DNA from 3 places in the Streptomyces sp. NPDC032745 genome. Region 1 is predicted to be linked to each of the others. Evidence: riboswitches for the same ligand, from Rfam matches in the RefSeq annotation. Region 1 holds a riboswitch; each other region holds the start of a gene.

Region 1 (6,958 bases):
TCGGCGCGGTCGCCGCCGAACTGCAGCGGGAGAACGGCGTCGACCTGCGCACCGGCGTCATGGTCACCGGTCTCGAAGGCGACACCACCGGACGGGTCCGCGCCGCGCACTTCTCCGACGGCACGTCCCTGGAGTGCGACGTCGTGGTCGTCTCGCTCGGCGCCCAGCGCAACACCGAGTGGCTGACCGGCTCGGGGCTCGGCGCCGGCCCGCGCGGCATCGCCTGCGACGCCGGCTGCCGGGCCTTCGACATCCGCGGCATCGTCACCGACGACATCTTCGTGGCGGGCGACGTCGCCCGCTCCCCGCACCCGCTGTTCGGCTACCAGTTCCTGTCGCTGGAGCACTGGGGCAACGCCGTCTCCCAGGCCGAGACCGCGGCCCACAACATGCTCAGCGAGAGCACCGAGCGCCGCCCCCACATCTGGGTGCCGGCCTTCTGGTCCACCCAGTTCGGGGTGAACATCAAGTCGGTCGGCGTGCCCTCGATGGGGACCGAGATCCTGATCGCCCAGGGCTCGCGAGCCGAGCGCCGCTTCACCGGCGTCTACGGCTACCAGGGCCGCGTCATCGGGGCGGTCACCTTCGACAACTCGCGCTGGCTGCAGTTCTACGAGCAGCAGATCGAGGCCACGGCCCCGTTCCCGCCGCCGTTCCCCACGGTCGACCGGCGCCCGGAAGGGCAGAAGCCCCTCCCCGCGGACTTCCCCGACCCGTCCGTCCCCACGCACGGACCGACCATCACCCTCAGCGGATATTCGCCGACCGACCGGCGGATGACGTTCACCCCCGCCGGGCACTGACCCGCACGCCCTCCGGAGGACCCGGCATGAAGCAAGGCATCCTGAGCGACATCCTCGACTACTCGAACCGCGCGAACCCGTACCCGCTGTACGCGGAACTGCGCAAGACCCCGGTGTTCCACGACGGGGACGGCCCGTACGTCATCAGCACCTACCACGACATCCAGAGCCTGCTGCACGACCCGCGGCTCAGCTCCGAGGCCCGCAACCTCGCCGCGACGGCGGGGGATCCCCTGGCCGAGGGCGAAGGCGAGGGGGCGGCGACCCTGCCGCCGAGCTTTCTGAAGCTGGACCCCCCGGAGCACGACCGGCTGCGCCGGATGACCAACCGGCCCTTCGGTCCGCCGCACTCCCCGCACCGCATCGACGGCATGCGGGACGACCTCAAGGGCATCGTCACCGGTCTCATCGACAACCTCGGCGACCCGGCCGGGATCGACCTGGTCGACCAGTTCGCCTACCCGTTCCCCGTCACCATGATCTGCCGGCTGCTCGGTGTGCCGCGCGAGGACGAGGCACGGTTCCACGTCTGGGCCGACACCCTGGCCGCGAGCCTGGACCCCGATCCGGGCGCCGACCCGACGGAACGCGACAAGATCACCCACGACGCCCGGATGGAACTGGGCATGTACCTGGCCGGGCTGATCGAGGAGCGCCGCAAGAACCCCGGCGACGACATGCTCTCCCAACTGGCCGTCGGGCACGGCCAGGACGAGTCGATGAGCACGATGGAGCTGCTCAGCACGGCCGCCCTGCTGCTGATCGCGGGCCACGAGACCACCGTCAACCTGATCACCAACGGGATGCTCACGCTGCTGCGCAACCCGGACGTCCTGAAGCAGCTGCGCGAGACGCCCGGGCTCGCGGTACCGCTGGTGGAGGAGCTGTTGCGGTTCGAGCCGCCGGTGCAGCTGCTGCCGCAGCGCACCCCGCTCGCCGACATCGAGGTCCGCGGGGTCACCATCCCCAAGGGCTCCTCGATGTGGCTGATCCTCGCCTCCGGCAACCGGGACCCGGACCGCTTCGAGAACCCGGACCGCTTCGACCCGTACCGCAAGGACATCCAGCACCTGGGCCTCGGCAGCGGGATCCACAGCTGTTTCGGCGCCCCGCTGGCCCGGCTGGAGGCACAGCTCGCGCTGAGCGAGCTGGCCCGCCGCCTGGAGAACCCGCGCCTGGTCGAGGACCCGCCGCCCTACCGGCAGAACGCGGTCCTGCGCGGCCCCCGCCACCTCCAGGTCACCTGCGACGGGATCCGTCCCTGAAGGCCAGCGCCGGAATCACACAGGCTTCCCCCAGCTGCGCACGCATTCGGTTGTGGCTCCGGTCCGCGGGACGGACCGGAGCGCAGGCACCGTACGGGCAGTCAGGACCGGTCAGGGTGCGGTGAGTTCACCGCGGACCGCGTGGGCCGCCGCCACCAGGCTCGCCAGGGAGGCACGGGTCTCGGGCCAGCCGCGGGTCTTCAGACCGCAGTCGGGGTTGACCCACAGCCGCTCGGCCGCAATGGCCTCGAGCCCCTTGCGCAGCAGCGCAGCCGCCTCCTCGGCGGACGGGATGCGCGGCGAGTGGATGTCCCAGACACCCGGACCTACTTCCCGCCGGTATCCGGCGCCGGCGAGCTCGTCGGCCACCTGCATGTGGGAACGAGCGGCCTCGAGGCTGATCACGTCGGCGTCGAGGTCGTCGATGGCCCCGAGGATGTCGCCGAACTCGGCGTAGCACATGTGCGTGTGGATCTGCGTGTCCGGCCGCACCCCGGAGACGGTGAGCCGGAACGCCTCGGTGGCCCACGCCAGATATCCGGCACGGTCGGCGGCGCGCAGCGGCAGAGTCTCCCGCAGCGCGGGCTCGTCCACCTGGATCACCGAAGTGCCCGCGGCCTCCAGGTCCTCGACCTCGTCGCGCAGGGCGAGCGCCACCTGCCGTGCCGTGTCCCCGAGCGGCTGGTCGTCCCGTACGAAGGACCACGCGAGCATGGTCACCGGGCCGGTCAGCATGCCCTTGACCGGCCGGTCCGTCTGCGCCTGGGCGTACGTGGTCCAGCGCACGGTCATCGGATCCGGACGGGAGATGTCCCCGGCCAGGACGGGCGGGCGGACGTAGCGGGTGCCGTACGACTGGACCCAGCCGTGCCGGGTGGCCAGGTACCCGGTGAGCTGCTCCGCGAAGTACTGCACCATGTCGTTGCGCTCGGGTTCGCCGTGCACGAGGACGTCGATGCCGGCCTTCTCCTGGAAGGCGATGACCTCGCGGATCTCGTCCTCGATGCGCTCCTCGTAGCCGGCCGTGTCGATCCGGCCGGTGCGCAGATCGGCGCGGGCGGTGCGCAGTTCGGCGGTCTGCGGGAAGGAGCCGATGGTCGTGGTCGGCAGCAGCGGCAGGCCCAGGAGGGCGCGCTGGGCGGCGGCGCGTTCGGCGTACGGCTGGGCACGTCGGGCATCGGCTTCGCCGATCGCCGCGGTACGGGCGCGTACCGCGGGGTCGCGGGTGAGCGGGGAGTTCGTACGGGAGGCCAGGTCGGCGCGGTTGGCGGCGAGTTCGGCCGTGATCGCGGCGGGTCCCTGGCCGAGACCGCGGGCGAGGGTGGCGATCTCGGCGGTCTTCTGCCGGGCGAAGGCCAGCCAGCGGCGGATCTGCAGGTCGATGTCACGCTCGACGCCGGCGTCCAGCGGGACGTGCAGCAGCGAGCAGGACGCCGCGACGTCGACCCGGCCGGCGAGGCCGAGCAGGGTGCCCAGGGTGGTCAGCGACTTCTGGAGGTCGTTGATCCAGATGTTGCGGCCGTCGACCACGCCGGCGACGAGGCGCTTGCCCGGCAGCCCGCCCACCGCGGCGAGGTCCGCCAGGTTCGCGGCTGCGGCTCCGGTGAAGTCGAGCGCGAGGCCTTCGACGGGGGCCTTGGCGAGGACGGGCAGGGCCTCGCCCAGCCGGTCGAAGTACGAGGCGACGAGCAGCTTCGGGCGCTGCGTCAGGGCGCCGAGCTCCCGGTAGGTGCGGGTGGCGACGTTCAGTTCGGCGGGGGTGCGGTCCTGGACCAGGGCGGGCTCGTCGAGCTGCACCCACTCGGCGCCGGCCGCGCGCAGCTCGGCCAGCACCTGGGCGTACACGGGCAGCAGCCGGTCCAGCAGGGTGAGCGGCACGAAGTCGTCCGCGACGCCGGGGGCGGGCTTGGCCAGCAGCAGGTAGGTGACCGGTCCCAGCAGGACGGGCCGGGCGCGGTGCCCGAGCGCAAGGGCCTCGCGCAGTTCCGCCACCTGCTTGGCGGGGTCGGCGGTGAAGACGGTGTCCGGCCCCAACTCCGGGACGAGGAAGTGGTAGTTGGTGTCGAACCACTTGGTCATCTCCAGCGGAGCCACGTCCTGCGTGCCGCGGGCCATCGCGAAGTACCCGTCCAGAGGGTCGGCCTCGACGGCGGCGCGGTGGCGGGCGGGGACGGCGCCGACCATGACACTGGTGTCCAGTACGTGGTCGTAGAACGAGAAGTCGCCGGTCGGGACCTCGTGGATACCGGCATCGGACAGCTGCCGCCAGGCGCTCCGGCGCAGTTCGCGGGCGGTTTCCCGGAGGGCGTCGGCGCCGACGCGGCCGTTCCAGTAGCCCTCGACGGCCTTCTTCAGTTCCCGGTTCGGCCCCTGGCGGGGATATCCGTACACGGTGGCCCGTACGGCCGTGGCAGCGGACTCGGTTGTCACGTGACTCTCCTTCGCGAGCATGCGTGTGCGCGTCTTGCGACGGATCCCGGGAACGGAACCGGGGCGAAGGGGTGACGAACCGGACGGACTGCCGTTGTCGCCGCGTACACCGAGGTACGCGCGGTCAGTATCCGCCTGCTGTGCACGCCGACCCGCCCACGAGGTCACCGGGATCACCGCACGCGAACGGTCGCGTGCGGGCAACGGGCAGGTCTTCGGACTCGCGGGCACGTCTCGTCGTACGGAACGCCGTACGAGACTCCTACTGGCCGTCGCTTCCCAGACCCGGCCGGGCCCAGTGCGTATGACGGCGGTCGTTCCCGCTCACCGCTGCGGGGCAGTCCCGGATTCCCACCGGGTTCCCTCTTGCGACGCATCCCGCCTGGCTGACGGGGCGAACCAGCTGCGGAGTCAGCCTAAGGGCAGCCGCAGGGCGGCGGACAGGTGTGATCACCATGCGGACATCCGAATGAGACGCCCCGCCGCTGCGATGCGCCGCTGCCGGCCGCCTCCGTACGCAGGCGGCCGGCAGCGGGGGCTGCGGCGGCGGGGCCGAAAGGCGACTAGGAGAGCTTGCCGTCGTAGTCCGGGAGCTTGAAGGTGCGCTCTGCGTGGCCGCCGACCAGATCGCTGTTGTTGTTGCCGATGTTGGCGATGATCGTGTAGCCGCGGGCCTCGATCTCGGCGCGCTTGGCCGTCTTGTAGGCGCTCACCTCGCCGAAGAGGTCGGGCAGGTCCCGGACGTAAAGGTCCGAGACGGGGTAGCCGACCGCCTTGAGGTTGTGCTCGGTGAGGGAGTGGATGATCCCCGGGCGGGCGGTGACGAAGATGATGGCGACACCGTGCTCGTCGGCGTACCGGGTCAGCTCTCGGACCTCGGAGATCGCCGGGGTCGGGAAGGTCCAGAACCAGTGGAAGTCCGTCTCCAGCGAGGAGTTGTCGATGTCGAGGACGATCGCGGGCTTCTCGCCGGCGGGGGACTGGGCGATGCGCTGCTCGACGTACGGGCGGGCCGTGGCCATGACGGCGGCGACGTCGCGCTTCCACTTGCCGTAATCGATTCCGCGGATGAGCGCGTTGCCGCCGGGCGCGGAGGCCGTCGCCGCGGCCGGGGCCGGGACGGGGGCCGGGGCGGCCTGGGCGGAGGCGGCGGGGGCCAGCATCAGGACGGCGGTGGCTGCGGCCGTGCCGGTGGCGGTTCCGAGCGTGCGGATGCGGGCGCGGGTGCTGCGCATGTGGGGGCGCTCCTCATGGGCTTCATTGGCTGAAATGACATGTACGGGGCCAGAATCCGCATGGTGCTCCTCCTTGTCTACTGACCGGTAGTTAATTTTTGGTGGACGTCCCGCTTCACGTCGCGGTCCAGCCTCCGTCGAGGGCGAGGGAGGTTCCGGTGAGGTAGCCGGAATGGGGCCCGCAGAGCCACAGCGCGGCCGCGGCGACCTCCTCGGGCTCGATCAGCCGCTTGAGCGCGGACCGGGTGAGCAGCACCTCGGACAGCACGTCGCCGGGGCCGATGCCGTGCGCGGCGGCCTGCTGCTCGATCTGGGCCTCGACCAGGGGTGTGCGCACGTAGCCGGGGCTGATGCAGTTGCTGGTCACGCCGTACGGGGCGCTCTCGAGCGCGGTGACCTTGTTGAGCCCCTCCAGGCCGTGCTTGGCGGCGACGTAGGCGGACTTGTAGGCGCTGGCGCGCAGCCCGTGGACGCTGGAGATGTTGACCACGCGGCCCCAGCCGGCCGCGTACATGTGCGGCAGCACGTGGCGTAGCAGCAGGAACGGCGCGGTGACCATCACCGCCTGGATCCGGGCGAAGCGCTCGGCCGGGAAGTCCGTGATGGGGGCGACGTGTTGCAGACCGGCGCTGTTGACCAGGATGTCCACGGCGGTGGGGAGCCCCTCGACCGCGGCCGGGTCGGTGAGGTCGACCACGTGCGCCTGCCCGTCGACCAGTGCGGCGACGCTCCGTGCCGACTCCTCGCCGATGTCGACCACGTGCACGGTGGCGCCCGCCTCGGCCAGGGCGATCGCGCAGGCCCGGCCGATGCCGCTGCCGCCGCCGGTCACCAGCGCGACGCGCTCCCGCAGGAAAGGAAGTTGGCTCGTCATGGCTGAACAGTAGGGAGGGAGGGCGGCCGCGCCCATGGCGGCGCACGCCACACTCCGAAACCCGGGTGTGGTGCACGCCGCCATGCGCGCTGCCCTGGGGCGACGGCTGACGTCAACGCCGTTGCGCGGAAAGGAAGTCGAGCAGGGTGCTGCTCGCATCCAGTGCGGAGCTGACGGGGCCGAAGCCCGCGGGCGGCGCAACGGCCGAGCCGGGCCAGGTGTGGCCCGCACCGTCCATGACGAGCAGCCGTACGGCTGCCCCGGCGGGGCCGGGCTGCCAGGTGAGGGAGTCGTAGCCGGGCTTGACCTCCTCGGCCGGACCGCCCGCCCCGCCCGCGGTGGCGAACGCCT
Region 2 (6,958 bases), on a different contig from region 1:
TCCTCGTGGTCCTGGACAACGCGGCGACCGGGGCCCAGGTCCGGGCCCTGCTGCCGGGGGCCGGCGCCGGCTGCGCCGTGCTCGTCACCAGCCGCCGGCGGCTCACCGCGCCGAGGGACCGGACGACCGTCCTCGCGCTCCCGCTGCTGGACGAGGCGAGCGCCCTGGCGCTGCTCGGCCGGATCGCCGGGGCCGGGCGGGTCGCGGCCGAGGCCGGGGCGGCCCGGGAGCTGGTGCGGCTGTGCGGGCGGCTGCCGCTCGCGCTGCGGATCGTGGGCGCCGAGCTGGCCGCGCTCCCCCACCGGGAACTGGCCGGCCTCGCAGCGCGTCTGGAGGACGAGCGGGCCCGGCTCGACGTACTCGACGGGGTGCGGGCAGGGCTGCGGCTCAGCTACCGCGCGCTGCCCGGTGACGCCCGCACCCTGCTGCGCGGGCTGGCGCTGCTGGACGCCCCCGACTGCGCGGCCTGGACGGCCGCGGCCGTCCTGGACTCCCCCCTGGACACCGCCGAGCAGGCCCTCGACGCGCTCACCGCCGCGCACCTGCTGGAGGTCGCCGGACGCGACGAGGCGGGCGGGCTGCGCTACCGCATGCACGACCTCGTCCGCGCGTTCGGCCGGGAGCTCGCCGGTCCGGCCGCCCGGGCGGAGCCGGTGCTGCGCCGCGTACTGGCCTGCTGGGTGGCGCTCGTACGGGAGGGCCGCAAGGCCCACCAGGGCCTGGACTACCCCGGGCTCGGCGGGCCGACGGCCGCCCGGGTCCCCGATCCGGCGCTGCTCGCCGGGCCGCGGGCCGACCCGGTGCGGTGGCTGGGGGCCGAGCGGGACGCGCTGGTGGCGACCGTACGGCAGGCCGCGCGCGTGGATCCGCACGCCTGCCGGGAGCTCGCGGCGGCCGGGGAGTACGTGTTCGACCTGCGCAGCGACCTGGCCGGCTGGCAGGCGGTCCAGGAGGCGGGGCTCGCGGCGGCCAGGGCCGCGGGCGACCGCCCCGGCGAGGCGGTGATGCTGGTCGGTCTCGGGCGGCTGCGGGCCTGCCGGGTGGGGGTCGCCCCGCCGGAGTCAGGGGGAGGGTGGGGACCGGCCCGGGCCATGCTGGAGGCCGGCGAGGCGCTGTTCCGGGAGCTCGGGGACGCGCACGGGGCGGCGTACGCGGGCTGGGTGCTCTCGTACCTGGACCGGGTCCAGGGCCGCAACGACGAGGCGCTGCGCCGCTGCCGCCGCGGGGTGGCCGTCTTCGAGGCGGCCGGCGACCGCTACGGCCAGGCTCATTCCCTGCGCGGCATCGGCCAGGTGCTCCTCGCGCGCGGCGAGACCGGGCGCGCCCTGGAGCTGCTGCAGGAGGCCCTGGCCGTGGCGGAGCTCGGTGGCGCGGCCTGGCCCCGGATGTGCATGCTGCGCTGGGTCGCGGACGCCCAGCGGATGCTGGGCCGGCCGGCCGAGGCGGAGGCCGGTTTCCGGGAGATCCTCGCCTTCACGGTCGGCTCCGGGGACCTGGCCGGGCAGAGCGCGGCGCGGATCGGGCTGGGCCGGATCGCCCTGGAGCGCGGGGACACGGCGCAGGCGCTGCGCCAGCTGCGGGCGGCGGACGAGCTGGGCCGCCGCTCGGGGCAGAGCCTGGTGCGGGCCCTGGCGGTGCCGCCGCTGGCCCGGGCGCTGCTGGCGTCGGGGGATGCGGCGGCGGCCCGCGGCCTGCTGGAGGAGGCCCTCGCCGGCTGTCGCCGGATGAACGCCCGGCCGCTGCTGGCGCAGTTGGAGTCCGCGCTGGCCGACGTACCGGCGTAACGGACCACCGGTGCACGGCGGCGCCACCGGGCCGCAGCCGTTCGGGCCGCCCGTCCGGGCCGCGCCCCTTCGGGCCGGGTTGGTACCGGTCCGTCCGTCCGACTAGGGTCAGCGGGCCTTGGTGTACGGGAAACCGGTGGGAAACCGGTGCGGCCCTCGCCACTGTGAACGGGAAGTCCGGCTCCACTCCTTCGGGAAGCCACTGGGCGGCGCGGGAGGATCCGCATCGCCCGGGAAGGCGGAGTCAGGGCATCAGCACCCGTGAGCCAGGAGACCGGCCGGGGCGCGTTGTCCATCCACGAGGTGCTGGAGAGGTCTCCCCACTCATGCATATAGCCGAGGGGTTCCTGCCCCCTTTGCACGCGGTCGCCTGGGGCGCCGCGTCCGCTCCCTTCGTCGTCCACGGTGTCCGCGCCCTCACCCGCGAGGTGAAGGCCAACCCGGAGAGCACGCTGCTGCTCGGGGCGTCCGGAGCGTTCACTTTCGTCCTGTCCGCGCTGAAGATCCCGTCGGTGACGGGCAGTTGCTCGCACCCCACCGGTACCGGGCTCGGCGCGATCCTGTTCCGGCCGCCGATCATGGCGGTGCTCGGCACGATCACCCTGCTGTTCCAGGCGCTGCTGCTGGCGCACGGCGGACTGACCACCCTCGGCGCGAACGTCTTCTCGATGGCGATCGCCGGGCCCTGGGCGGGTTACGGGGTCTACCTGCTGCTGAAGCGCTTCGACGTCCCGCTGATGGTGACCGTCTTCTTCGGCGCCTTCTTCGCCGACCTGGTCACCTACTGCGTGACCTCCGTTCAGCTGGCGCTGGCCTTCCCGGACCCGGGCAGCGGGTTCCCTGGGGCGCTGGCGAAGTTCGGGGGCATCTTCGCGGTCACCCAGATCCCGCTCGCGGTGAGCGAGGGCCTGCTGACGGTGCTCGTGATGCGGCTGCTGATGCAGTCGAGCAAGTCGGACCTGGTCCGGCTGGGCGTCGCGAAGCTGACCGGCGGCAGCGAGCGGAAGGCGACGGCGGTCTGATGGCGATGAACCGGAACGCGAAGATCAACGGCCTGCTGCTGCTCCTGGTGGCGGCGCTGGCCGTACTGCCGCTCGCGCTGGGGCTGGGCGAGGGCAAGGAGGAGCCGTTCACGGGCGCCGATGCGCAGGCGGAGGCGGCGATCACCGAGCTGAAGCCGGACTACGAGCCGTGGTTCTCGCCGCTGTACGAACCCCCCTCCGGGGAGGTGGAGTCGGCGCTGTTCGCCCTCCAGGCGGCGCTCGGCGCGGGCGTGCTCGCGTACTACTTCGGCGTCCGCAAGGGCCGTCGGCAGGGCGCGGCCGCGGCGGCCGCCACGGCGTCGGACACCGCTGACGCCCCGTCGGACACCACCGCCACGGGGTCGTAGCCGGTGCTGCCGATCGACGTGGCCGCGCACAGCAGCCGCTGGCGCGGCCGCCATCCGCTCGAAAAGGCCCTGCTGGGGCTGGGGCTGACGGTCACCGCCGTATGCCTGCCGCCCTGGCCCGGCGGGCCGCTGGTCGCCGCGGCGACGCTGGCCGTGCTGCTCGGCCCGGCCGGTGTGGCCGGGCGCCAGCTGTGGCGGGCCTTCCGGATCCCGCTGGGCTTCTGCGTCACCGGCGCGCTGCCGCTGCTGGTCGCCGTCGGCGGGCCGGCCGGGCTCGTCTCGCTCGCGCCCGACGGACCCCGGCATGCCGCGGAGCTGCTGCTGCGGACCTCGGCGGCCTCCCTCGGGGTGCTGCTGTTCGCCTTCACGACGCCCGTCTCGGACGTCCTGCCCCGGCTGGTCCGGGCCGGGGTCCCGGCGCCGGTGGTGGACGTGGCCCTGGTCATGTACCGCATCGGCTTCCTGCTGCTGGACTCGATGGCCCAGGTCCGGCGCGCCCAGGCGGCCCGCCTGGGGCAGTCGGGCCGGGCCGCGGTGTGGCGTTCGCTGGCCGGGCTCGCCGCGACCTCGTTCGTGCGGGCCTTCGACCGCGCGGCGCGGCTCCAGGTGGGCCTGGCCGGGCGCGGCTACGACGGCGCCCTGCGGGTCCTCGTACCCGAGGCGGCCCTGTCGTGGCGCTTCCTGGCGGCGTCGGGGGCCCTCCTGGCGGCCCTGATCACCCTGACTCTCACCCTGAAGGGGACGTACCTTTGAACCCGTTGGTGGAACTGGCCGGAGCCGGCTACGCGTACGAGGACGGCCCGGCGGTCCTGTCCGACGTGGACTTCGCCATCGCGGAGGGCCGGGCGCTGGTCCTGCTGGGCCGCAACGGCAGCGGCAAGACCACGCTGATGCGGCTGCTGAGCGGGGGCCTGCGGCCCGGCTCGGGGGCGCTGCGCCTGGACGGGACGGCGGTGTCGTACGACCGGGCGGGCCTGGTCCGGCTGCGTACGTCGGTGCAGCTGGTGGTCCAGGACCCGGATGACCAGCTGTTCGCCGCGTCGGTGGAACAGGACGTGTCCTTCGGCCCGATGAACATGGGGCTGGCGGTGGACGAGGTCCGGGCCCGGGTGGAGTCCGCACTCGCCGCGCTGGACATCACGGCGCTGCGGGACCGCCCGACGCACCTGCTCTCGTACGGGCAGCGCAAGCGCGCGGCGATCGCGGGCGCGGTGGCGATGGCTCCGCGCGTACTGATCCTGGACGAGCCGACGGCCGGGCTGGACCCGGACGGACAGGAGCGGCTGCTGGACGTCCTGGCGGGCCTGCGCGCGGCCGGCACCACGGTGGTCATGGCCACGCACGACGTCGACCTGGCGGTCCGCTGGGCCGACGACGCGGCGGTGCTGACCCCGTCGGGCATCCGCGTCGGCCCGGCGCAGGCCCTCCTGTCGGACCCGGAGCTCCTGGCCTCGGCAGGCCTCCGCCAGGCCTGGTCCCCGGCGGTGACGTCCTTCCTCCGCGCCCGCAACCTCCTGCCCCCGCACACCCCGGGCCCCAAAACCCCGGAAGCCCTGGCCACTTGGGCCTAGCCCGCTCTGCGGTGGATCTCGTCTCGCGGGCGCGGCCGGGGGCGCAGTCCCCGGCCTCCCGCAAATCCCTAGGATGACCGCATGTCGCTGCCGCACGCCATCCTGACCGCCCTGCTGGAGAAGCCCTCGTCGGGGCTGGAGCTGACCCGGCGGTTCGACAGGTCGATCGGGTACTTCTGGTCCGCGACGCACCAGCAGATCTACCGCGAGCTCGGCCGGCTGGAGGAGGCCGGGCTGATCCGGGCGCTGCCCAGCGAGGTGCCCGTACGGGGGCAGAAGAAGCAGTACGAGGTACTGGCCGACGGGAGCGCGGAGCTCGCGCGGTGGGTCGGCGAGAGCCAGGACCCGAAGGCCATCCGGGATCCGCTGCTGCTGCGGATCCGGGCGGCCGCCGTGGTGGGCCCGCACGGGCTGGCCGGGGAGCTGCGGCGCCACCTCGATCTGCACCGGCGGCAGCTGGCCGTCTACGAGGCGATCGAGGAGAAGGACTTCCCGCCGGAGCGGGACTCCGACGAGGACCGGCTGCGCCGGCTGGTGCTGCACGGCGGCATCGGCCTGGAGACGTTCTGGCTGCGCTGGCTGGAGGAGGCCCTGAGCGAGGTCGAGGACATGGCCCCGCCGCCCGGCGGAGCCGTCTCCTGACCCCCCGGAAACGCGCCAGGGCAGCACAATGCCCCCGCCCGCCCGGCAGAAGGGCATGGCGGGGGCCGTGCAGGGCTTACTTGTTCAGGGAGGCCCAGAACTCGTCGAAGCTCAGCAGGCCGTCGCCGTTGCTGTCCTTGGCCGCGACCACGGCGTCCGCGACGGCGCCGGTCACGTACACGTCGCCCATCGCCTTCATGGCCGCGCTGTACTCGTCGGCCGTGACGAAGCCGTCACCGTCCGCGTCGAACTTGCCGAACGTCGCCCGCGCGCTCTCGATGTCAGCCACTGGGATCCACCCCTTCTTGGTGCTTGTTGACCGGCCCAGGGTAGCGGCAGCCGGGCACCGCCCCCTCCCGCGGGTCCCGTCCGGGCGGCGGACAGGAATTCAATTACCCGTCCGCGATATGGAGCCGGTAATCCCGGCCGAGAAATCCGGCGCGGACTTGTCACGCTGCGGGGTCGCCGCATGACGCACCGGCATTGCCGTCACGGGCACGGCGGTGTCCCGGGAGCTGTGCGAGCTCCCGGGCGCCGCCGTGTCGCCGCGCCCCGTACTCCCCGTGCTCCCGGCACTCCCCGTGCTCCCCGCGCTCCCCGTGCTCCCGGCGGCCTAGCGGAAGATGCCGGTGTGGCCGAGCGAGTAGCGTCCGGGCTGCGGGTAGACGGCCAGGCCGTGCGGGCCGCCGCCCACCGGGATCTTGGCGAGCTGCTCGCCGGTCGCCGTGTCGATCGCGTAGACCTCGGAGTTGTAGCGGCCCGACAGCCACAGCACCTTGCCGTCGGCGGAGACGCCGCCCATGTCGGGGCTGCCGCCGCCGGGGAGCTCCCACTTCTTGGTGAGCCTGTTCTGCTTGAAGTCGAAGACGGAGATGCTGCCCTCGCCGCGGTTGGAGATGTACATCTCCTTGGAGTCGCGGCTGACGTACAGGCCGTGGGTGCCCTTCCCCGTGGGCAGCAGCTTGGGGATCTCGAACTTGTCGCCGCTGAACACCCACATGCCGTGCGCCATCATGTCCGCGACGTAGAAGGTCTTTCCGTCCGGGGAGACCTTCACGTCCTGCGGCATCGCGCCCTCGAAGGGCAGCTTCTGCTGGGCGACGACCTCCATCTTCTCGGTGTCCACCTTGAGGAGCTCGCCGGAGAACTCGCAACTCACGATGAAGTAGCGGCCGTCGGCGGAGAAGTCCGCGTGATTGACGCCGAAACAGGTCACCGGGACGGTCTTCACCCGGTTCATCGTGTGCGGATCGCGGAAGACCAGCTCGCGGTCCATGGAGGCCATCACGACCGCGTACTTGCCGTTCGGCGTGAAGTACAGGTTGTACGGGTCGTGCACCTCGACGGGTTGGCCGGCCTCGCCCGTGGCCGGGTTGATCGGTGTGAGCGTGTGGCCGCGGTTGTTGTTGACCCACAGGGTCTTCATGTCCCAGGACGGGACCACGTGCTGGGGCTGCACGCCGACCGGAATGGTGTCGACGACCTTGTACGTCTTCGGGTCGATGACGGACACCGTGTTGGAGGTGGTGTTCGGTACGTAGACGCGGGACGGGAAGTCCTTGACCACCGGG
Region 3 (6,958 bases), on a different contig from region 1:
GCCGAAGCCGCCCGCGGGGAACTGGTGGCGGGAGAGCCAGGAGAGACCGGCATCGGCGAATGCGTCGTCGCCGAGGGCGCGCAGGGCTTGGGCGGCCCAGGCGGTGGAGGCGGGGCTGCCGGTGGTCATGTAGGAGGCGGAGGGCCAGGCGCCGGTCACCAGTTGGGATTTCTTGAGGTAGCCGCGGGCCTTCTGGACGACGGCTTCGTGGCCGCCGGCCCGCTTGAGGGCCAGCGTGATCAGGCCCGTGGAGTTGGCGTCGCTGTCGCACCAGCCACCGGTGCGGATGAGGATGCCGGTGAAGCCGCCGTCCTCGCACTGGAGGCCGGTCAGCCGGTTCACGGCGTCGGCGGGCGGGGTGACGCCGCCGTTCAGCAGGGCGATGACGGCCATGGCCTGGGCGTCGGACTGGCCGGTGGTGCGGAAGTCGCCCTTGGTGAGGCAGCCGTCGACCGGGTCGCCGTCGCCCGCGTCCCGGGGGCAGACGTACTTCAAGAGATCGCCGAGCAGGTCGTGCCCGCCGAAGGCGTGCGGGTCCTTGCCCGTGGACTCGGCGACGAGCGCGAGTCGGGCGGCTGCGGTGGCGTCCGGGATGCCGTCCTTGCCGGCCGGGTAGGCGTACGCGTCGGTCTGCGCGGGCGTGGCCAGGAAGTCGGCCGCCTTCTTCGCCGCCGGACTCTTCGGGTCGGCGGACACCAGGGCGAAGACCGCCTCGGTGGTGAGGAAGTGGTTCGGGGCGGTCGCCCCGTCGTCGACGACGCGCTCTCCGTCCGTGAGCTTCCCGGTGATCCAGCGGATCGCGGCGGGCGCGTCGACCTTGCCTGCCGGCACGGTGGGCGGAGCCGTGGGAACGGTCGGGTCGGGCGTGGTCCCGCCTCCGGCCCGCACGTCGTCGGGGGAGAACGAGGGCTTGCCGGAGGTGCCGCCGACGTCCGTGCCGCCGAACACCCAGGCGTCGACGTCGCCGGCCTTCGGCGTACGCGCCATCGCGCCGAGCGGGCTGTAGGTCCAGTTCTTCTGACCGGGGGAGGCGATCCAGTACGACCAGTAGGCCGTGGCCTGCGGGGTGAGGACGCACTCCTCCTTCTCCGGCGTGGGGTACTGCGTCCCGGTGCCCTTGCCGATGCGGCAGATGAACCCGTCACCGTCGTGGACGGTGCCCTCCGTGGTGAAGCCGCCGGTGTGCAGCAGTTCGTAACCGGTGGTGGGCGTGGTGTCGCAGCCGCGCTCGACCTTCCCGCCGAACGGACCGAAGTCGACCGCGACGATGGCGCCCGTGGTGGCGGTGCACTGCTCGATCGGATCGGCCGAGGCGGGGGCGACTCCACCCACGAAGGCCACACTCGCGGCGAACGTCAGGAGTGCCGCCGATATGAGCGACAGCAGTCCCTTGCTGCGCATGCGTTGCTGTGATTGCTCTGCGGTCCCCACCACGGCCCCTCGTGTCGGCCGGGCGGACCTGTGCGTGGCAAAAGGGCTCTCGAAGGCGTGAGGTGACGGGAGAGCCGTTCGAACCACGCCGTAGTCCGCGACGGCGCTTCTCGCTGCAAAACCTGGCTCCAGGCATTCCGACTCGCCCGGGCGGTCCCGGGCCTACGGTTGCGGGTCAGCGCCGGATTTCGACCGGCTTCCCCTGGAGCTGAGTGCTTATCAGTCGGAGTGGAACACGTGGATAAAGACAGCGTCAAGGTGGCCTGCGTCTCACGCGGCACTGGCTCCAGTCCCGCACGACCGCCGGCCGCGTCGGCGGCTGGCGGACCTTTGATCGCTCGGGTAGCGTCCTGGGCTGCCACATGGGGGAACCTGGTGCGAATCCGGGGCTGACGCGCAGCGGTGTGGGACGGCAGGGGGCCGCTCCCGAGCCCGAATGCCCGTGCGGCGAGGCAATTCACAAGCCGTACCACGCGTTCGGACGGCCGCCACCGCGCTCCGGGCTGCCCGCCCGCACGAGCCTCGGTCAGGCCGGCGTCCCTCATTCCAGGAGCAGGCCATGTCCCGTACCCGTACCCCCCGCCGCCTCACGCTCGCGGTGCCCGCAGCGCTCGGCGCCCTCGTCCTCACCGCACTGCCGGCCTTCGCCACCTCGTCGCCCGCGCAGATCGCCACGTCCAAGACCAACGGTGTGGCGTATCTCAAGTCCCTTCAGGCCGCGGATGGTTCGTATGCCGGCTCCGGGCTGTCCAACGAGTGGGCCTTCAGCACCTTCGCAGCTGCCGGCACGGCCGTCGTCGACGTCTACCCCGGCGGCGACACGACCAAGAACGCCCGGACCGTCTACCGCAACCTGCTGTCGACGGCGGCCTGGCCCCAGGCCTCCCCGGTCGTCACCGACTACGAGCGCGGCACCCTGAACGCCTACGCCGCGGGCATCGACCCGGCCCGCGTCTCCGCCTCCCGCAACCTCATCGCGAACATCTACTCCTACTGGCAGACGGCCGAGGCGGGCTACTTCGGCCCGTCGGGGAACTTCAACGGCACCGTTTTCGCGGCCCTTTCGCTGGGCGGCGCCAAGACCCAGGGTGGCGCCAACCGTGTCCCGCAGGCGCTGACCGACTCCATGGTCACCCGCATCCGCGCCAACCAGCACGTGGACGGCGGCTGGACCTTCAGCAAGGCCGAGGGCAACTCCACCGTCCTGAACTCCGCGAGCGACGTCGACATGACGGGCGCCGCCATGGCCGCGCTGTGCGTCTCAGGGGTCCCGAACACCGACACGGACGTCGTCCAGGCGAAGAACTTCCTCAAGAGCACCCTCGTCTCGGGCACCGGCGCGTTCAACTCCCTGTACGGGGTCAACACCAGCTCCAACGGCTGGGGCGTCGCGGGCCTCAACGCCTGCGGATTCAACCCGCAGACCGGCGACTTCCTCACCGGCAGCGGCAAGACCCCGATCGACTTCCTCATCGCCAACCAGTACAACCCCGCCGGCGGCTTCAAGTACAAGCCCTCCGACACCACCCCCTCGGCCTACTCGTCGATCGACGCGCTGCGCGCGGTCGCGGGCGGCGGTTTCACCACCGCCCCGCCGGTCCCGGTCACCCCGGGCGCCCCGCAGTGGGTCGCCCAGTCGACCTTCACCTCCGGGACGGCCACCAAGTTGGCACTGACGGTCGACGACGGCACCGGAAACCTGAAGGTCTGCTCTGTGGCCTTCACTCCGACGGGTACGACCACCACCCTCGGTGATGTTCTGGCCGCCGCGACCAGCGCGGCCACGCCCTCGGGCTGCGTCACAGCCGTGACCCCGTCCTCCGGCACAGGGACCATTACCAGTGTCAACGGCAAGGCCAACAGCGGCTCGAACACTTGGAAGGTCAGCGTCGACGGCTCCTCCTTCGCCGGTGCGCTCCGGGAGAAGGCCATCAACGTGGGCGACACCATCGCGCTGCGCTGGGGCGCCTGACCATCCGATGCCGGTGAGGGTTGCGGGCCTCTGGGCCCCAACCCTCACCGCTGTGTCTCGATTGATAGGAAGAGTGCGTGAAAGAGGGCTGTTTACCCATGGCGCCGGGAAGGTCAGGATGACGAAGATAGTGCCACGCCATGTGGTCGTCGACGGGGTGCAGCTGCTCGCCTTGACAGCCCAGGAGTACGAGAGCCTCGCGGCATCGCGACGTCAGTTCGGTTCTCACGTGGTCCGGTTGCGCATGACCCGCGAAGCGCTCGCCTCCTTGACCCGGGCGGCGGAGGCGATGTGTTCCTTGATCCGGACGGGCAAGGTTCCGACGGACACTCCCACGACTGTTCCCCAGACGGCCAAGGGCCTGCTCAGCGGCTTGGAAGCCGCAGTGGAGCAGGCCCACCGAGTGATCGGAAAGCAGACGGGTGCACCCTCCCGTGCTTCTGGCGGACGTCAGCGCAGCCGTTAGAAGGTCCGGAGGAGTGCATACACCGTGGATGCCGGGCGTACGTCCGTCGAGGTGGACTAGAACGACGTCCAGGTGAAAGCGACCTGGTCGCCCGCGTTGATCTTGAACTGGCAGCCGCCGACGGGGGTGGGGGTGCCGTTGACGGAGATGCTCCAGTAGGCGGAGCCGCCGCCGCTGACGTTCTTGATGGTGTCGACGGAGTAGTCGTCGAAGGACGCGTACCAGGTGCCGTCCCAGCCGAAGTAGTTCAGGCGGGCCGCATCGTCGAGCGCCGCGGTCGGGGTGGGGACCTTGGACGGGTTGGCGCCGCCGTTGGTGCCGTCGCACTTGTGGGTGCCGCCGGTGGCGGTGGTGACGTCGTGGCCCTTGGTCTTGATCTTTCCCTTGAACAGAAGCCCGTTGGGGCCCTGGACGGTGAGGTTGACCTTGACGGCCGCGTTCGTGTTCGGCTTGGGGGCGGCCTCGGCCACGGCCGGAGCGGTGGCGAGCGCGAGGCCGAGAGCGACGGTGGTGATCATGGAGCGGCGGGCGAGTATCCGGCGCATGGAGTGCCTTCTTCCTCAGAGGGACGACGGGTCTGCGCCCGCGATCCCTCCGACCCACGTGCCGACCCCTTGCCCGCCTCCCTGGGGGAAGCGGGCAAGGGGTGCCGACCGGGGCTGGGGGCTTCGCGCTGCAGACCATGACAGTGAGAAGCAGTACGCATCGCACCCCGGGTACTCCGACTCACGGTGCGGTCAGCCCCGTTCACGGTTGCAGGTCAGCGCCGGAATCCCACCGGCTTCCCCCAGTCGTACGTGCATTCGGTTGTGAGCCCCCGCCGTGCGGGCCGGAGCAGAACGCATCGTACGGGGTGGCGGGCGGGTGCCGGAAGGAAACCCTTGAAGAAGGGCAGCGGGACGGGGCGTGACGACACCACTCGCCACGCCTCGTCGCTCCTCAGCTGCCGGGCACCCTCAGAACCCGGGCGGCGAACCGGGACTTCTCAGTCCCGGCCGTACGTGTGGAACCCGCGGCCGGTCTTGCGGCCGAGCAGCCCTGCCTGAACCATCCGCTGGAGCAGCGGCGGCGGGGCATACAGGGGTTCCTTGAACTCGTCGTAGAGCGCTTCGGCGATCGCGGCGACCGTGTCCAGGCCGATGAGGTCGGCGAGCCTGAGCGGGCCCATGGGATGGGCGCAGCCCAGCTCCATGCCCGCGTCCACGTCCTGCGCGGTCGCGAACCCGGACTCGGCCATGCGGACGGCCGAGAGCAGGTAGGGAATCAGCAGGGCGTTGACGACGAAGCCGGCCCGGTCCTGGGAACGGACGGCGGTCTTGCCGAGGGTGTCGCGGACGAAGGTCTCGACGGTGTCGGCCACACGTGGCGCGGTGTGCAGGGAGGACACGATCTCGACCAGCGGCAGGACGGGTACGGGGTTGAAGAAGTGCAGGCCGAGTACGTGGTCGGCGCGGCGGGTGGCCATACCGAGCCGCATGACGGGGATGGCGGAGGTGTTGGTGGCGAGGATCGCCTCCGGGTCCTCCACGATCTTGTCCAGGGCGGTGAAGATCTCGGTCTTGGCGGCGGCGTTCTCGGTGACCGCCTCGATGACCAGCTGGCGGTCGGCGAGGTCCTCCAGGTCACCCCTGAAAAGGAGCCGAGCCAGGGCGTCCTCCGCCGAGATCCGGTCGAGCTTCCCGCGCTGGACGGCACGTTCGAGGGATACGGCGATCCGCTCGCGGGCTGCCAGGGCGGCGGCTGCATCGGCCTCGGCGACGACGGTGTCGAGTCCGGCCCGGGCGCAGACCTCGGCGATGCCGGCGCCCATCTGGCCTCCGCCGACGATTCCGACCCGTTGGATGCGGCGCACGCCGTGAGGCTGAATCGGGGCGTTCACGCTGTCACCTGTGCAGGGGCGCGACGAACGAGGTGGCGGGAGTATGCATCCGGGGTGAAGAACGCCGGGAGCCGCCCCGAAAGGGCTCCGTCCACGAAGACCTCGCGTGCTTCGAGGGCCAGCGCCTGCGGATCCTCCGCCTCCAGGGCGGCGCATTCGGCGTCGAGGAGGTCGAGGACGGCGGCGCGTTCCACCCGGTCGTGGCGGAGCCACTGCCAGATCTGGACGCGGGCGATCTCGGCCGTGGCCGCGTCCTCCATCAGCCCGTAGAGGGCGACGGCGCCGTGGCCGCGCAGCCATGCGTCGAAGTAGCGCAGGGCCACGGCGATGTTCGAGCGAATGCCCTCGGGGGTGGGGGGTGCGGCGATCCGGCGTACCGAGAGCAGATCGGCAGCCGTGATCTCGACGTCCTGGCGTGTGCGCTCCAGCTGGTGGGGCCGGTTCCCGAGGACGCCGTCGAAGACCTCGCGGCAGACGGGGACGAGCCCGGGGTGGGCGACCCAGGAGCCGTCGAAGCCGTCCTCGGCCTCCCGCTCCTTGTAGAGGCGGACCTTCGCCAGCGCTGCTTCGTTCGCGGCCGGGTCCTTGCTGGGGACATGGGCGGCCATCCCGCCGATGGCGTGGGCGCCGCGCTTGTGACAGGTCCGGACGAGGAGTTCGGTGTAGGCACGCATGAACGGGGCGGTCATGGTGACGGCAGCACGGTCCGGGAGCTGGAAGTCCGTGCGATGGCCGAAGGTCTTGATCAGGCTGAACAGGTAGTCCCAGCGGCCCGCGTTCAACCCGGCGCTGTGCTCGCGCAGCTCGTAGAGGATCTCCTCCATCTCGAACGCGGCGGTGATCGTCTCGATCAGGACGGTGGCGCGGACCGTGCCCCGGGGGATCCCCAGCAGGTCTTGGGCCAGCACGAAGACGTCGTTCCACAGGCGGGCCTCGTACCGGTTCTCCAGCTTGGGCAGGTAGAAGTACGGGCCGTGGCCGGCGTCGATCTGCCGCTGCGCGCAGTGGAAGAAGTACAGGCCGAAGTCGACGAGCGAGGCGGGGACGGGCCGGCCGTCGATCTCCAGGTGTTCCTCGAGGAGGTGCCAGCCGCGCGGGCGGACCATGATCGTGGCGAGATCCGTACCGAGGCGGTACTCCTTGCCCTCGGGCGTGGTGAAGTCGATGCGCCGGTCGATGGCGTCGATGAGGGTCAGCTGGCCGCCGATGA

Evidence for each region. A riboswitch is a leader RNA that binds a small molecule or an ion and turns the genes downstream of it on or off. The one in region 1 is predicted to bind cobalamin.
Region 2: it holds a riboswitch for cobalamin, as region 1 does, so the genes downstream of both, ACZ5WG_RS03165 (energy-coupling factor ABC transporter permease) here and metE (5-methyltetrahydropteroyltriglutamate--homocysteine S-methyltransferase) in region 1, are expected to answer to the same signal.
Region 3: it holds a riboswitch for cobalamin, as region 1 does, so the genes downstream of both, ACZ5WG_RS23990 (prenyltransferase/squalene oxidase repeat-containing protein) here and metE (5-methyltetrahydropteroyltriglutamate--homocysteine S-methyltransferase) in region 1, are expected to answer to the same signal.

Annotation. Positions count from the first base shown of each region.
Region 1 covers NZ_JBVING010000023.1:54,162-61,119, forward strand. Annotated here, with positions in the region: gene ACZ5WG_RS38195 (NAD(P)/FAD-dependent oxidoreductase) at 1-803, shown strand, start outside; gene ACZ5WG_RS38200 (cytochrome P450) at 830-2,068, shown strand; gene metE (5-methyltetrahydropteroyltriglutamate--homocysteine S-methyltransferase) at 2,180-4,498, opposite strand; cobalamin riboswitch at 4,688-4,917, opposite strand; gene ACZ5WG_RS38210 (HAD family acid phosphatase) at 5,062-5,733, opposite strand; gene ACZ5WG_RS38215 (3-hydroxybutyrate dehydrogenase) at 5,849-6,607, opposite strand; gene ACZ5WG_RS38220 (CE1 family esterase) at 6,720-6,958, opposite strand, start outside.
Region 2 covers NZ_JBVING010000001.1:711,527-718,484, reverse strand. Annotated here, with positions in the region: gene ACZ5WG_RS03170 (AfsR/SARP family transcriptional regulator) at 1-1,784, shown strand, start outside; cobalamin riboswitch at 1,887-2,081, shown strand; gene ACZ5WG_RS03165 (energy-coupling factor ABC transporter permease) at 2,111-2,806, shown strand; gene ACZ5WG_RS03160 (energy-coupling factor ABC transporter substrate-binding protein) at 2,806-3,174, shown strand; gene cbiQ (cobalt ECF transporter T component CbiQ) at 3,178-3,927, shown strand; gene ACZ5WG_RS03150 (ATP-binding cassette domain-containing protein) at 3,924-4,745, shown strand; gene ACZ5WG_RS03145 (PadR family transcriptional regulator) at 4,827-5,387, shown strand; gene ACZ5WG_RS03140 (EF-hand domain-containing protein) at 5,464-5,676, opposite strand; gene ACZ5WG_RS03135 (YncE family protein) at 6,001-6,958, opposite strand, start outside.
Region 3 covers NZ_JBVING010000009.1:175,088-182,045, forward strand. Annotated here, with positions in the region: gene ACZ5WG_RS23985 (prenyltransferase/squalene oxidase repeat-containing protein) at 1-1,401, opposite strand, end outside; cobalamin riboswitch at 1,760-1,893, shown strand; gene ACZ5WG_RS23990 (prenyltransferase/squalene oxidase repeat-containing protein) at 1,991-3,403, shown strand; gene ACZ5WG_RS23995 (DUF4430 domain-containing protein) at 3,926-4,414, opposite strand; gene ACZ5WG_RS24000 (3-hydroxybutyryl-CoA dehydrogenase) at 4,855-5,721, opposite strand; gene aceB (malate synthase A) at 5,745-6,958, opposite strand, start outside.